DNA from 3 places in the Thalassotalea piscium genome. Region 1 is predicted to be linked to each of the others. Evidence: riboswitches for the same ligand, from Rfam matches in the RefSeq annotation. Region 1 holds a riboswitch; each other region holds the start of a gene.
The links. Region 1 has a riboswitch for cyclic di-GMP ahead of QUD79_RS06985 (DUF3718 domain-containing protein). Riboswitches for the same ligand answer to the same signal wherever they lie in the genome.
Positions count from the first base shown of each region.

Region 1 (4,288 bases):
AATTCATGTCTGAAAAATTGCAAAAAGTATTAGCCCGTGCGGGCAAAGGTTCGCGCCGCGAAATGGAAACGATAATTAGCGCAGGCCGTGTAAGTGTTAATGGTAAAGTTGCTTACTTAGGTGATCGTGTAGAAGGTAGCGAACAAATTAAAATCGATGGCCATTCTGTTAGCTTACAAGCCAAAGACGATGAAATTTGTCGGGTGCTAATGTACAACAAGCCAGAGGGTGAAATGTGTACGCGTAAAGACCCTGAGGGTCGGCCGACAGTATTTGACCGTCTACCAAAACTTGATTCAAGTCGTTGGATCGCTGTTGGTCGTTTAGATATTAATACTTCAGGTATGTTGCTTTTTACTACCGATGGTGAACTTGCTAATCGTTTAATGCATCCTTCACGAAAAGTTGAGCGTGAATATGCGGTGAGAGTGTTTGGTGAAGTTAACGAGGCCATGCTACAACGCTTAAGAGCAGGCGTAAAATTGGAAGATGGCCCAGCGCGCTTTCAAAAAATAACTTACCGTGGTGGTGAAGGCCGTAATCATTGGTTTCATGTAGTGCTGTCGGAAGGACGAAATCGAGAGGTACGTCGCTTATGGGAAAGCCAAGAGGTGCAAGTAAGTCGATTGATCCGTGTACGTTATGGCGATATGGAAATGAAACGCCAATTACCTTCTGGCGGTTGGACAGAGCTTTCATTAAAAGAAGTTAATTATTATCGACAATTGGTGGGGTTACCACCAGAAGTACAAAGCAAAGTTAAAGTTGATGAAAAAGTAATGGATAACGCCAAAAGTCGTCGCATTCGTCGTTCAGTTAAAAAACATCAAACCAGACATCAGCAATCTACTCGCAGACGCCGAAGTTAAACGAAGTTTCGGTAAAGAACATAAGTATCAATAAAGTGCTTACTTATAAAATGAAATATGCCGTATGTGCAGATAAACGATGACTTTTTTGAGCCGCTAGCATTTGGCATGACAACGCAGTAGGAAACTTAGTGCAAAAGAAATACATTAATGAACAAAATGATTTAGTGGAGTTATGTCATCATTTAAAAAGTTCTGACGCTTTAATGATTGATACAGAATTTGTCAGGACTCGAACTTTTTATCCAAAATTAGGGTTACTACAAGTTTGTAACGGAGAATACCTTGCATTAATAGATCCATTGGCGGTTGATGACCTGTCGCCTTTTTGGGCATTAATAGCAGATGAATCAATAGAAAAAGTGGTTCATGCTTGCTCCGAAGATTTAGAAGTTTTCTTAACTCATGCTAATTGTCGTCCGAAAAACTTAATTGATAGCCAGATAATGATGTCATTCTTAGGGTATGGTTTATCAATAGGTTACGCTGCCATGGTAGAGCACTTTTTAGGTGTTTCATTAGATAAATCAGATTCTAGAACCGATTGGCTTAAACGGCCATTGTCTGATAGCCAAATTGTTTACGCACAAGCTGATGTCGATTACTTATATCAACTTTATCCTACACTTAAATCACAGCTGCAATTAACACCTTGGTTTGAAGCGGTAAAGCAAGAAACTCAGATGATGATCGAGCGAAAATATACGCCAACGGATGCTAGCCAACTCTATCGCAATATAAAAATGAGTTGGCGATTAAATGCTAAACAGCTAAATTTGCTAAAGCAGCTCGTTATTTGGCGGTTTGAGCAAGCTCAAAAAAGAGATATGCCTATTGGTTTTATTGCCAAGGATCATACGTTATTTGGTCTTGCTAAAGTCAATCCTAAAAGCATAGAGGTTATGGGAAGTATTGAAGGAGTAGAGCTTTTAGATGTGCGCCATAAAGGCAAAGCAATGTTAGCCGTTTTAAATTTTGCAAATAAAATGAGCGAAGATGAATACCCAGAGCCACTTAGCCGTTTAGATGAATATCCTGGTTATAAGCAAACGTACAAAAAAGTAAAGAATTTTATCGCAGAAATAGCAAAAGCGAATGAAATTGCAATTGAAAACTTAGCCTCAAAAAAACAAATAAATCAATTTTTGACTTGGCACTTTAACTTGCCAGGTGAGTTAATTAATATTGAACAGGTAGATCTTTTACGTAATTGGCGAAAGAGCCTATTTGGTGAACAACTTTTAGCGTTTGCAAAAGCTGAGTTTGTTAGCTAAGAAAAAATTGAAGTGGAAAAAAAAGCCAGTATTAACTGGCTTTTTTAAATGACAGAAGAATTATTAACTGTAAAACATTATTACGAATGTCCACTAGCTAATAAAATTAGCTGCTAACGCGTTCGTTAGCTGCGTCTATCAATGGTTGCGATCCAGTCTGAATAAGCGCTAGGTTATCAGACACAACACTCTTTGGTAATTTGCTAATTATCATTGAGCCTGTATCGATAGAACCCGCTGATGCGGCAAATTCTAACAAGTTTTTCCCATTACACTGAATACCATCAAAAATATTACGAATTTTTAATTTATTCGTCTTTAAAAAAGAACGCATGCGTCTCTTGTCGTCAGCAGCTACATATTCACATACGCTTTGGGCGATGTTAGCAGCTTGTGCCTGAGGTACAGATACAACAGACGTTAATGTTAAAGCAGTGATAGTAGAAACTAGTAATAATTTTTTCATTTTAATAACCTTTTAATTCATGAGTTAATAAAAGAAAAAACCACAGGATGTACCTATTAACTCGGTAACTCCGCTGTCATAGGTTATCGAACCCTTAGACCGGTGGTTTTGCGTAACACGTTTTCGCGTGTTTTGCCTTTTCTTTGTCTACTTTAGTATCGCGAATGGCTAAGCTAATTGCAAATTTAATGCTACTATTATTTGCTTTGAAGGACTTGTTATTTTGTAGTTTATTGATTTTTATAGTTATTAAGTTAACTCTAAGTGTTTAATTTGACTAAATGTACACATATCTGCAATCAAATGGTAATAAAAAAGGGCAGTAAAGCCCTTATTTATTAAGAATATCTTACAAAGTCTATAGGGCGTGTTGAACTTTCGAGTACGAATTTTGTACGAATTAAACATGATTTAATTGAGGCGTAGCGAGTAAAGTGTAGTTATTCTACATAAATGAGCTAGAACAAAAAATAAATCATGTTTAAACGTATCCGTAGGACAGCGCTTCTTTGGCTTTTCTACGGCGTTTTCACTTATTTATGGGGAACAACCCCACTACATAAGTTCAGCCTTGTATAAACACCAAATAAATCGCTGCAAAAATGTACAGCAAAGATCAACACGCACTAGTTTAAAACTGCATTTCGGGTACATTCTCAGGAATGACAAGCTCACCCGCAGTAAGTTTAACGATTTCTTCAACCGTTACACCGGGAGCACGTTCAAGTAAATGAAATTTACCGCCTTTAATTTCAATGAACGCAAGATCAGTAAGTACTCGTTTTATACACCCTTTACCAGTTAAAGGTAACGTACAGTGTTTTAATAGTTTAGATTCACCGTGTTTTGATGCATGTGTCATGGTTACGATAATATTATCTGCGCCGGCAACTAAATCCATTGCGCCGCCCATGCCTTTAATTAACTTGCCAGGGATCATATATGAGGCAATATTACCATTAACATCAACTTCAAAAGCACCTAATACGGTTAAGTCAACATGTCCACCACGGATCATTGCAAAAGACTCTGCAGAGTCAAATATTGAAGCGCCTGTTGCCATAGTAACAGTTTGCTTACCTGCATTAATGAGATCTGCGTCTATTTCTTCTTCTGTGGGAAATTGTCCCATGCCTAATAAACCGTTTTCTGATTGCAACATAACTTCCATACCTTTAGGTACGTAATTTGCCACTAAGGTCGGAATGCCTATTCCTAAGTTTACGTAGTAACCATCTTGTAATTCTTGTGCGACACGCTGTGCCAATTGCTCTCTTGATAAAGCCATTATTAACTCCTTACAGACTCTAGGTATTTACTTTTGGCGAATTGTGCGCTGCTCAATTCGTTTCTCAAAAGTGCCTTGAATTAAACGATCAACATAGATTCCAGGAGTATGGATATGATCAGGATCTAATTCGCCAGGTTCAACTATTTCCTCAACTTCTACTACTGTAATTTTTCCAGCAGTTGCAGCAAGAGGGTTGAAGTTACGAGCTGTTTTTCTAAATACTAAATTACCGTACCTATCAGCTTTCCAAGCTTTAACAATGGCAAAATCACCTTTGATAGCTTCTTCAAGAATGTAATGGCGGCCATTAAATTCACGTTCTTCTTTACCTTCGGCTACAGGAGTACCATAGCCTGTTGCAGTAAAAAATGCGGGTATGCCTGCACCG
Region 1 is NZ_AP027362.1:1,609,151-1,613,438, forward strand. Features, by position in the region: gene rluB (23S rRNA pseudouridine(2605) synthase RluB) at 6-869, shown strand; gene rnd (ribonuclease D) at 1,001-2,143, shown strand; gene QUD79_RS06985 (DUF3718 domain-containing protein) at 2,250-2,609, opposite strand; cyclic di-GMP riboswitch class I at 2,670-2,756, opposite strand; gene QUD79_RS06990 (3-oxoacid CoA-transferase subunit B) at 3,241-3,897, opposite strand; gene QUD79_RS06995 (CoA transferase subunit A) at 3,925-4,288, opposite strand, start outside.

Region 2 (4,288 bases), 650 kb from region 1:
TGATAAACAGGCATTATTTGCGGATGTGTTTCGTTGTTTACGGGAAAATTCGTTATTTTTAATTTATGATGTAATGAAAACTAATAAAGATACAGTCAATTACCCTTTACCTTGGGCTTCAACTAGTGACACTAGCTATTTATCAAGTCTTGATTCATATCAAAGAAAGCTTAAAGCGGTAGGATTTAATGTTGTAGCAATTAACTCTCGTAAAGATTTTGCGCTTGATTACTTTAAGCGACAATCGGGAAAGATAGCAACTAACGGAGTAAAGCCCTTATTAAGTCTACACACTTTAATACAAGATAATGCTAAGCTAAAATTTAGCCATTTAATTGATCAAATTAGCAGTAACGCATTAACACCGATTGAAATTATTGTTAAAAAGCCAGGCTAATTATTTTAAATTAAGAAATTCGCGGATCTGAGTTTCTTGTTCCATGGCATCTTCAAAGCCTAATTTTATTAATCGCTTGCAGTAGTTTTTTTCAAATAATATATAGCTAATTAAACTTGATTCAGAGTCATTGCTTATACCTATACTACGTAATAGTATACGTAGTGAAAGCGGTAGTTCCGCAAAGTGCTCAACAGCCAGGGCGTTAAAATCTTGGCTAGGATTAATGAGCATTGAGTCAATATTTTTTAAGCCTTTGTTTTGGGTTCTAACTTCTTTTGGAATTAATGATACTGTTTTATTAATGCGCTTCATCCTTTCTAAGTCACTTTGAAGAGTGTCAGAAAAAATACCATCGAGTAAATGGCCTGCGATCGTAGCTGTTGTTGGAGGATGTGGATTGTTTTCTTTTGAATGTAGTGGTTCTTGGGGTTGCTCTACACCAACAATAAACAACTTTTCACCGCCAAGGTGAATAGCAGGGCTTAATGGCGAAAGCTGATGAATAGAGCCATCACCATAATGTTCTTTTTTAATTTTTATTGATGGAAAGACTAAGGGTATAGCTGCGGAAGCCATTAAATGCTCAGCACTCAATTGGGTAGGCTTTCCATATCGCTTTTCTCTATACCATGGCGCTATACTTGATTGTGACTGGTAAAAACTAACGGAATCACCACTTGAATAGCTTGAAGCTGTAACAGAAATCCCTTTTAGATAGCCTTTCATAATGTTGACATCAATTCGTCTGAAGTCGATAACTTCATCTAATAAATTTCGTAACGGGGTACTGTTTAATAAACTATGGGCTTTTTTATTAGCATAGTCGGCTTGAAAGTTCGCCAAAGCACCATTAATTAAATGGCCGAAAACGCGTACCGGATCGCTATAATAAATTCTATTGGTACTTAGGTTGTTCCATACCCATTCAAGCTTTTTTATTGCTAGATGAAAGCACGATGCATAACATGCTAATGCAGTACTATTAATTGCGCCAGCTGAAGTTCCGCAAATAATAGGGAAGGGGCTAGCATGATGGCGCGGTACATACTTTGCAATCGCACTTAATACGCCAACTTGATATGCAGCTCTTGCGCCACCACCGGTTAATACTAGGGCATTTTTAGACTGTTGGTAACTTGGTTTAGCAATCATACAACTTAAGTTTATATTCCGATGAGTACGCAAGCTAATTTATCTTCCTGTTTGTGTAACGTTTTGGATAAAAGAGCAATATTTACGTGTATTTTTATATTTATGGCTCAGTGTAATGACTTTTTTATCATTGCTCTAGTGAATTTATCATTAAATAAAAAAGCGTGTGAAATAAATGATTGACTCGTTATTTTTTAAACGTATAATGCGCGCAGCTAGAAACGGCAAGGTGCTTGAAAGAGTGCTACGCAAAACTACCGGTCTAAGGGCAAAGCCTACGACAGCGGAGTTACCTCGGCAAGTAACCACTTCTCTTTTGATGTGGGCACAGGTAAAAATTGTAACCGTTTCTTTTACTATATTTTATAGATTTATTTTAAAGGGTTATTTAATGAAAAACTTACTTGTTGCTACATTTATCGCTGCATTATCTTTAACTACTATCGTAACTGCTCCAAAAGCTTCTGCTTCTAACATTGCACAAACTATGTGCGACTATGTTGCAGCAGACGACAAGCAACGTTTACGTTCTTTCTTAAAAACAAACAAATTAAAAATTCGTTCAGTTTTTAGCGGTGTTCAGTGTAATGGCATGAACTTAGTTGCATTTGCAGCAAACCAAAATGCTAACGACACTGGTGCGATGATTATCAGTAAGTTACCTAAGCAAGTAGTTGCTGAAGTTATTTCTTCAATTACTTCATCTGAATTAACTGCAATTGCAGAAACTCGCGTTAATAGCTAATTTAAAAAAATTATACCAGTTTCATTTATTAAGTGACCAATTTTACCCAGTAGAAATGATCACATAGTTAGTGAGATTGGTATTACAATAAAACGAGCTTTTATAGCTCGTTTTTTTTTGCCCAAAACTTTGTGCTAATTTAATTTTCAACACAGTAATTATTTAAAATTATTTGATTTTATATTTTTTAATATACTTTAATGCCTTATTTATTAGGTTTTTAGCAGAATTCGTCAGCTATTTTTTATAATTCGTCAGCTATTTTACTTTTCTCTCTTTATAGTGGTTACTTCATTTATAGGGTGACTTCTGTATGAATAGCTATATTTTTTCTATTAATAATTCATTAATAAATATTTTGACTGGTAAAAAAAATAACAGGTATAACCGACACTTATCTCTCACTACAATAGTATTTATATTGAGTGCGCTCAGCCAAGTTGCAGTTGCTAATAAAATGCCAGAGTCTTATGGGCAATGTATAGCTTGTCACGGAGATAAAGCGCAAGGTAATGCACAGCTTAATTCACCTTCACTTGCTGGTAAGTCAGCAAGTTATATTACGCGTCAATTACACAATTTTGCTAATGGTCTTCGCGGCTCTCACAATAAAGATACTTTAGGTATGCAAATGGTAGCCATTAGTAAACAACTCAACTTTAACAAGGATGTTCCCGAACTTAGTGCTTATTTAGCGGCGCTACCTGCTATATCACAGGTACAGAATACTACAGGGGATTTAAAAAATGGTAGTCGATACTACCAAGGTAAATGCGGGGCATGTCATGGCGGGCAGGCGCAAGGTAATGAAATAATGAATGCGCCTAAGTTATCTGGCCAGAGTGTCGAGTATTTAAAGCGCCAAATGCTTAATTTTACTCAGGGTATTAGAGGAACTCACCCCGAGGATAAGTTCGGTCGTCAAATGGCGATGATGGCTAAAACAACGTCGGGCCAAGAACTTGAAGATATTTTGCATTATATTGCTAATCAAGAGTAGGTACTTATGAAGGTCATTAAAAGTCTAGTTATTGTTTTTACTATTCATGTATTACTGGCTAATAATGTTGTTAGTGCAAAGCAATGGCAGGGTGAAAATAATAACACCCTTAGCAAAAGTGAGTTTACTTTAGCCAAGCATTGCCCGCCGAGCTTTGAGTTAACCCCGCAAGGTGTATGTCGCTTGTTAACGCAATACCAATTCTATACCTCGGTTCAAAATAAAGGGTTAGGTGGCACCCAAACAAATTTACCGCCCCATAGAGATGGCTTTACTCCTGCACAAATTGATTTAGGAAGGTATTTGTTTTTTGATCCTGCACTGTCAAAAGATGGTTCTATTTCATGTGCTAGTTGTCATCAACCTGACAAAGGTTTTAGTGATAATTTAGATAGAAGCATTGGCATTACGGGCGAAAAAATAGCTCGCTCGGCCCCTACTTTATGGAACGTAGCTTTTGTCGACAAATTCTTTTGGGATGCTAGAGCTAAAAGTTTAGAAGAACAAGCCTTAGGGCCGCTTTATGACCCGCTTGAAATGGGTAATACTCCTGAAAAACTACTTGCTACAATTAGGTCAACGCCAACCTATGTGAAGCTGTTTGCACAAGCATATCCTGACATGCAAGAAATAGGACTTGAGCAAATCTATACCTCGCTAACTGCATTTCAAACATCATTAATCTCATTAAATAGCCGTTATGATCGCTATGCGCATGGTTATCATCAAGCACTAACTAAAGATGAAATTGCTGGTTTGAACGTATTTCGCTCGTTTGTTGCTCGGTGCGCCGAATGTCATCAACCGCCATTATTTACGAATAATGAAATTGCGGTTATAGGTAGTCCTGAACCAGAAGGTCGTAAATTAGATATAGGGGCAGAAAAAACCTATAACGCACCTAAATTAAAAGGGGCATTTAAAGTGCCTACACTGAGAAATATTACTCAATCAGGGCCTTATATGCACTCTGGACGTTATAAAGATCTTA
Region 2 is NZ_AP027362.1:2,256,552-2,260,839, reverse strand. Features, by position in the region: gene QUD79_RS09835 (class I SAM-dependent methyltransferase) at 1-397, shown strand, start outside; gene QUD79_RS09830 (patatin-like phospholipase family protein) at 398-1,552, opposite strand; cyclic di-GMP riboswitch class I at 1,766-1,849, shown strand; gene QUD79_RS09825 (DUF3718 domain-containing protein) at 1,944-2,297, shown strand; gene QUD79_RS09820 (c-type cytochrome) at 2,611-3,297, shown strand; gene QUD79_RS09815 (cytochrome-c peroxidase) at 3,304-4,288, shown strand, end outside.
Region 2: linked by a shared signal. The riboswitch ahead of QUD79_RS09825 (DUF3718 domain-containing protein) and the one ahead of QUD79_RS06985 (DUF3718 domain-containing protein) in region 1 are both predicted to bind cyclic di-GMP.

Region 3 (4,288 bases), 1.8 Mb from region 1:
TTAAATCTGCTAAATTAGTTGAAGTTATGGAGGGGGCAGATCGAATGAATGCCCGATTTATATTTCAACAGGCTGAGTTTATAATATGCCTAGAGTCTAGTTGTGAAGCTATTTGGATTGAAGCTTATGGTGAGGACCAGATAACCAACTTACATACTCTCTACCAAGAAATCGAACGATTACTTAAGATGAAATAGCAATGAATAAAATATTAGTGAGTGCTTGCTTGTTAGGTGAAAAAGTTCGGTATGATGGCAACTGTCAGCGGCAACACCATATAAAGCTAGCTGTTTGGCAGCAACAAGGTCGAATTATTAGTATATGCCCTGAAGTTAGTGGCGGCCTATCAATACCGAGGGAGCCTGCAGAAATGCAGACCGATGGTCGTATTATTACTCAACAGCGTATCGATGTAACTAATGAGTTTATTTCTGGTGCAAATAAGGCGTTGTTATTATGCAAAAAGTATCAGATACGCTACGCGCTATTAAAAGAGTCTAGCCCTTCCTGTGGAAGTAACAGTGTTTATGATGGGACTTTTTCTGGCCAAAAAATTGAAGGAATGGGCGTAACGGCGAAGTTATTACAAGCGCATGGTATAAAAGTGTTTTCTGAGCAGCAAATTAATGAATTAAGTGGATTGCTTGAGTAATTATGATATTAAGATGTTACAGCTATTTGATTATACTGTGAGCTTTTTTGCATTTTGGCTACTAAGGCGCTAGTTTTATTTAGCACACTATGAACGTTTTTGTTTAAGTCTAGGGTGCTTACAGCGAGAGAAATCGTCATTTTGGGTAAGCGACTACCTGTTTTACTACTAACAAACCTTAACCGCTCTACACCTTGTCGAATCTTTTCAGCTATTTCGGTAGCTACAGAGCATTCAATTTCTGGCAATAAAACTGTAAATTCGTTGCCGCCAGAGCGAACCGGTAATCCGCTTTCACCTACATAACTAATCACCTTGTTGGCAATTTTTGATAATAAAATATCACTGATTATGTGACCAAAATCTGTTGTGACTTGCTGTAACTTATCAACATTAATTACTATTGCAGCTAAGCTTTTGTTAGGGTCCTCTTTAATCCAGCCTGCAATATGTTTATTAAGTGCTTTACGATTATATAGGCCAGTTAAAGGGTCTAAGTAAATGTCTTTACGAATTTCCTGCAATTCATTCTTAAGTGATAAGGTTTGCTTTTTGGAATCTTGTAGTTGCTGATTGAGCTTTTCTTGTTGTAATTTAAATTGTCTAGAAGCTGTCCCTATATCCACAAGTGCCTGTTTTATTTGTTGCTCATCTTGAGAACAAAGTTGTTCAGAATGTTTATCTACAGTGTTAATAAAGGTATCTGCATGGTGTGTGGTTTTTCTACAGCTTTGTTTTACTTGATCAACAATATTTTCGATATCGGTAATTATTTCGTCTCGAAACTGTTCAGCGCCTAAAATAACCTGTCGATATATTTCATCCATAAAAAAATTATCAAGCGGTTTATCTAGTGCAAGCTGCTGATTAATGAGTGCGGATAATGTAGTGTTTTGGCCATTAATAAATTCGTAACTTACCGCATAATTTATTGGAGTTGCTGGCAAGCCCCATTCTTGCAACTGCTTTATTGCGAGCGATAGTTTTTGTTCGGCCTGTTTTACTGAGTCATGGTATTTCATAACTCACTCTTTAAATACGACATATAACATTACTAAAATATTATTATTAGCTCATTCTCTAGGAAATAAACGAAAACTTCTATAGGTAAACAATAAATAAATAAAGATTGAGTTAAAAGAGCGGCAATATACGACAAAAAGTGATTATCTATAGATTAAAATGAAATAATAGAACAAGTAGAAGAAAGGTGGCACGCAAAAGTTACCGCAGGTACAAACAACTGAATACAGTATTCAGATAAGCCCCCACTATATCTAAATTCGGTAGTTCCGCTGCCATAGAGTAATCTTTAGGCCGGTAACTTTGCGTCTCTAATTTTCACTAGATTTGCCCTTTTCAAGCTTTAGTAGCTCAAAAACCATTATAGTGAATTAATTTGTCTTGTAAACCTTAAGAATAATTATCTTACGCGTCGTGCTTAAAAGTTAATCATGATAATATTATTTTACTTTTAGGCTTATACTAATTCGATTTAATTTATACCCTACTTTGGGAGAATTAATTAAATTAGTACTGTTGGCATGCTGTAGATGAGGGAGTTAAGTGAAACAACATACTTTGTATTGCGTAATGGTGTTGTTGAGTATTGCTGTTAGTTGCCGTGCTTGGACTCAAGAGAATAGTATTAGTGAAAATATTCAGCAAGTTGAACAACTGTTTGCAAAAGAAAAGGAAGCCCTTCCCGCTGATGATGTAGTTCAATTGGCTAATAATATTTTGCAAAAGCGACACTTTTATAGTGCCGACACTACAGCGAAAGTATTTATTTTACTTGCCAATACCGCAATTAATCAGGGTGATCTAGGTAAGGCTATGCAGTTTGCGCAAGATGGTATAGCTATTGTGGGCATAAATAATGTCTTGAAAATAGACTTTTTATTGAAGTTAACAGCAAGCCATTACTTTGAAGGGCGTTTTCACCAAGCAAATGAATTTGCTAACGAAGCTGTGGTAATCGCAAGGCAATTAATAAATGTAAGGTATTTATTAGTGGCTTTAAGCTATAGTGCTATGTCGAACGCGTTAATAGCGAATAACTTGGCTGCCCATCAAGAATTACAAGAAATAAAAACGCTACTTGCAGATAATGAACAGTTCAATAACTACCTTGAAGTTATTGAAATATTGGCATTAGCGTATCTGTATCAACAAGATTACGATACTGCAAAAGCATTATATAACAAAGCAATAAAACTACGGTTTGAATCAGGTAAAGTCGCGTCGATAGATAGAAGCTATTATTATTTAGCAGAAACAAACTTAAAGCTTAATCGGTTAGATGATGCCTACAGTGGTTTTTATCAAGCAAAACAAGAAGCAATAAAACATAACCTGCCAATTCGTCAAGCTTTTGCAGACTTAGGGCTAGGAAAAGTTTTACTCGCGCAAAACTTACCAGAAGAGGCGCTTCAATTCTTACTGCCGTCTAAAACTAAGCTAAGTGAAAGAAGTTTCGGCGCGCCTCATATGTCAGCTTTAATTGCATTAGCTAAAGCGTACGACAAGCTTGAGAATAAACCACTATCGTATGAAATGCTTAATAAAGCAGCAAGTTTATCACAGAAGGTAGAGGTAAGTTTTGAGCAACTTGAGCTTTACGATTTGTTAGCTGATATGTATGTCTCGCAAAGTAATTATAAGAAAGCAATTGATGTATATAAAACGCAGATAACTCATTATGAAAAGCATAATGTTCAGCAGTTATTTGTATCGCAAGGCTTTACAGGTAATGTGCTTGAGCTACAAAATCGTGAAATAGCATTGAATGTTGCTGAACAGTCAGACGTACGTCAGTCTTATTTTGCTAAGTATCAACAAGTAAAGAATATAGTTTTTTTTCTGTTAGCACTATTAGTTAGTGTTGTTATTATTGCGTTTTATCTTTATTTAAATCAGCGAAATCAGCGGTTAACTAATGCTTACGAAGATATAGAAAAGCCAGACTACTATATAGCAACCCCTTCTCAAACCAAGGTGCTTTATCAGTTGAATTATAAAAAAGCACGAAAGTTTGAATATACCTTATCTGTTGGCTATTTATCTATATGTAACTGGGAAGAACTTACCTTTCGGTTTAATAAAAGAACAGTGGCAGAAGTAGCGAAAACTATTGCGACTTTAATTAATGAATATGTTGCTGAGTTTGATACTGTTGGGTTAATTAGTGAGGGCGAATACTTGTTTTTATCTCCTCATCAAAATAAACAAAGCTTACAAAAAAAGTTAAATTTAATTGCTAACGCAATCAATAAACGATTTTTTGCTAATTTGGGTGATTTTTCAGTTAAAATTAGCTACGCATTTGAAACGCCTAGTATTCAGGATATAGATCCTTATATCTTTTTATCTAGATTAAGTGAGTCAACACGATCAGAACATACCACCTTTAAGAAGTAGACTTTTATGATTTTTGTTCTTGGGTTATTAGCCATTTTTATCACAGTAAGTATTTATTTTTACTTTCGAGCTGAAGGGCTTCAAAGAGATATAACCGCACTCAAACGCGCTTCTTTAGATAGTAAAAAAGAAAGCCAGGTGCTAATTGATACACTAGCGCTAATGGCAAAAAAGAACGAGGAGTTTATTAAGTTTCGTTTTAATAAAATGGCAAAA
Region 3 is NZ_AP027362.1:3,759,626-3,763,913, reverse strand. Features, by position in the region: gene QUD79_RS16765 (hypothetical protein) at 1-197, shown strand, start outside; gene QUD79_RS16760 (2-thiouracil desulfurase family protein) at 200-652, shown strand; gene QUD79_RS16755 (GGDEF domain-containing protein) at 661-1,674, opposite strand; cyclic di-GMP riboswitch class I at 1,935-2,017, opposite strand; gene QUD79_RS16750 (tetratricopeptide repeat protein) at 2,219-4,072, shown strand; gene QUD79_RS16745 (hypothetical protein) at 4,079-4,288, shown strand, end outside.
Region 3: linked by a shared signal. The riboswitch ahead of QUD79_RS16755 (GGDEF domain-containing protein) and the one ahead of QUD79_RS06985 (DUF3718 domain-containing protein) in region 1 are both predicted to bind cyclic di-GMP.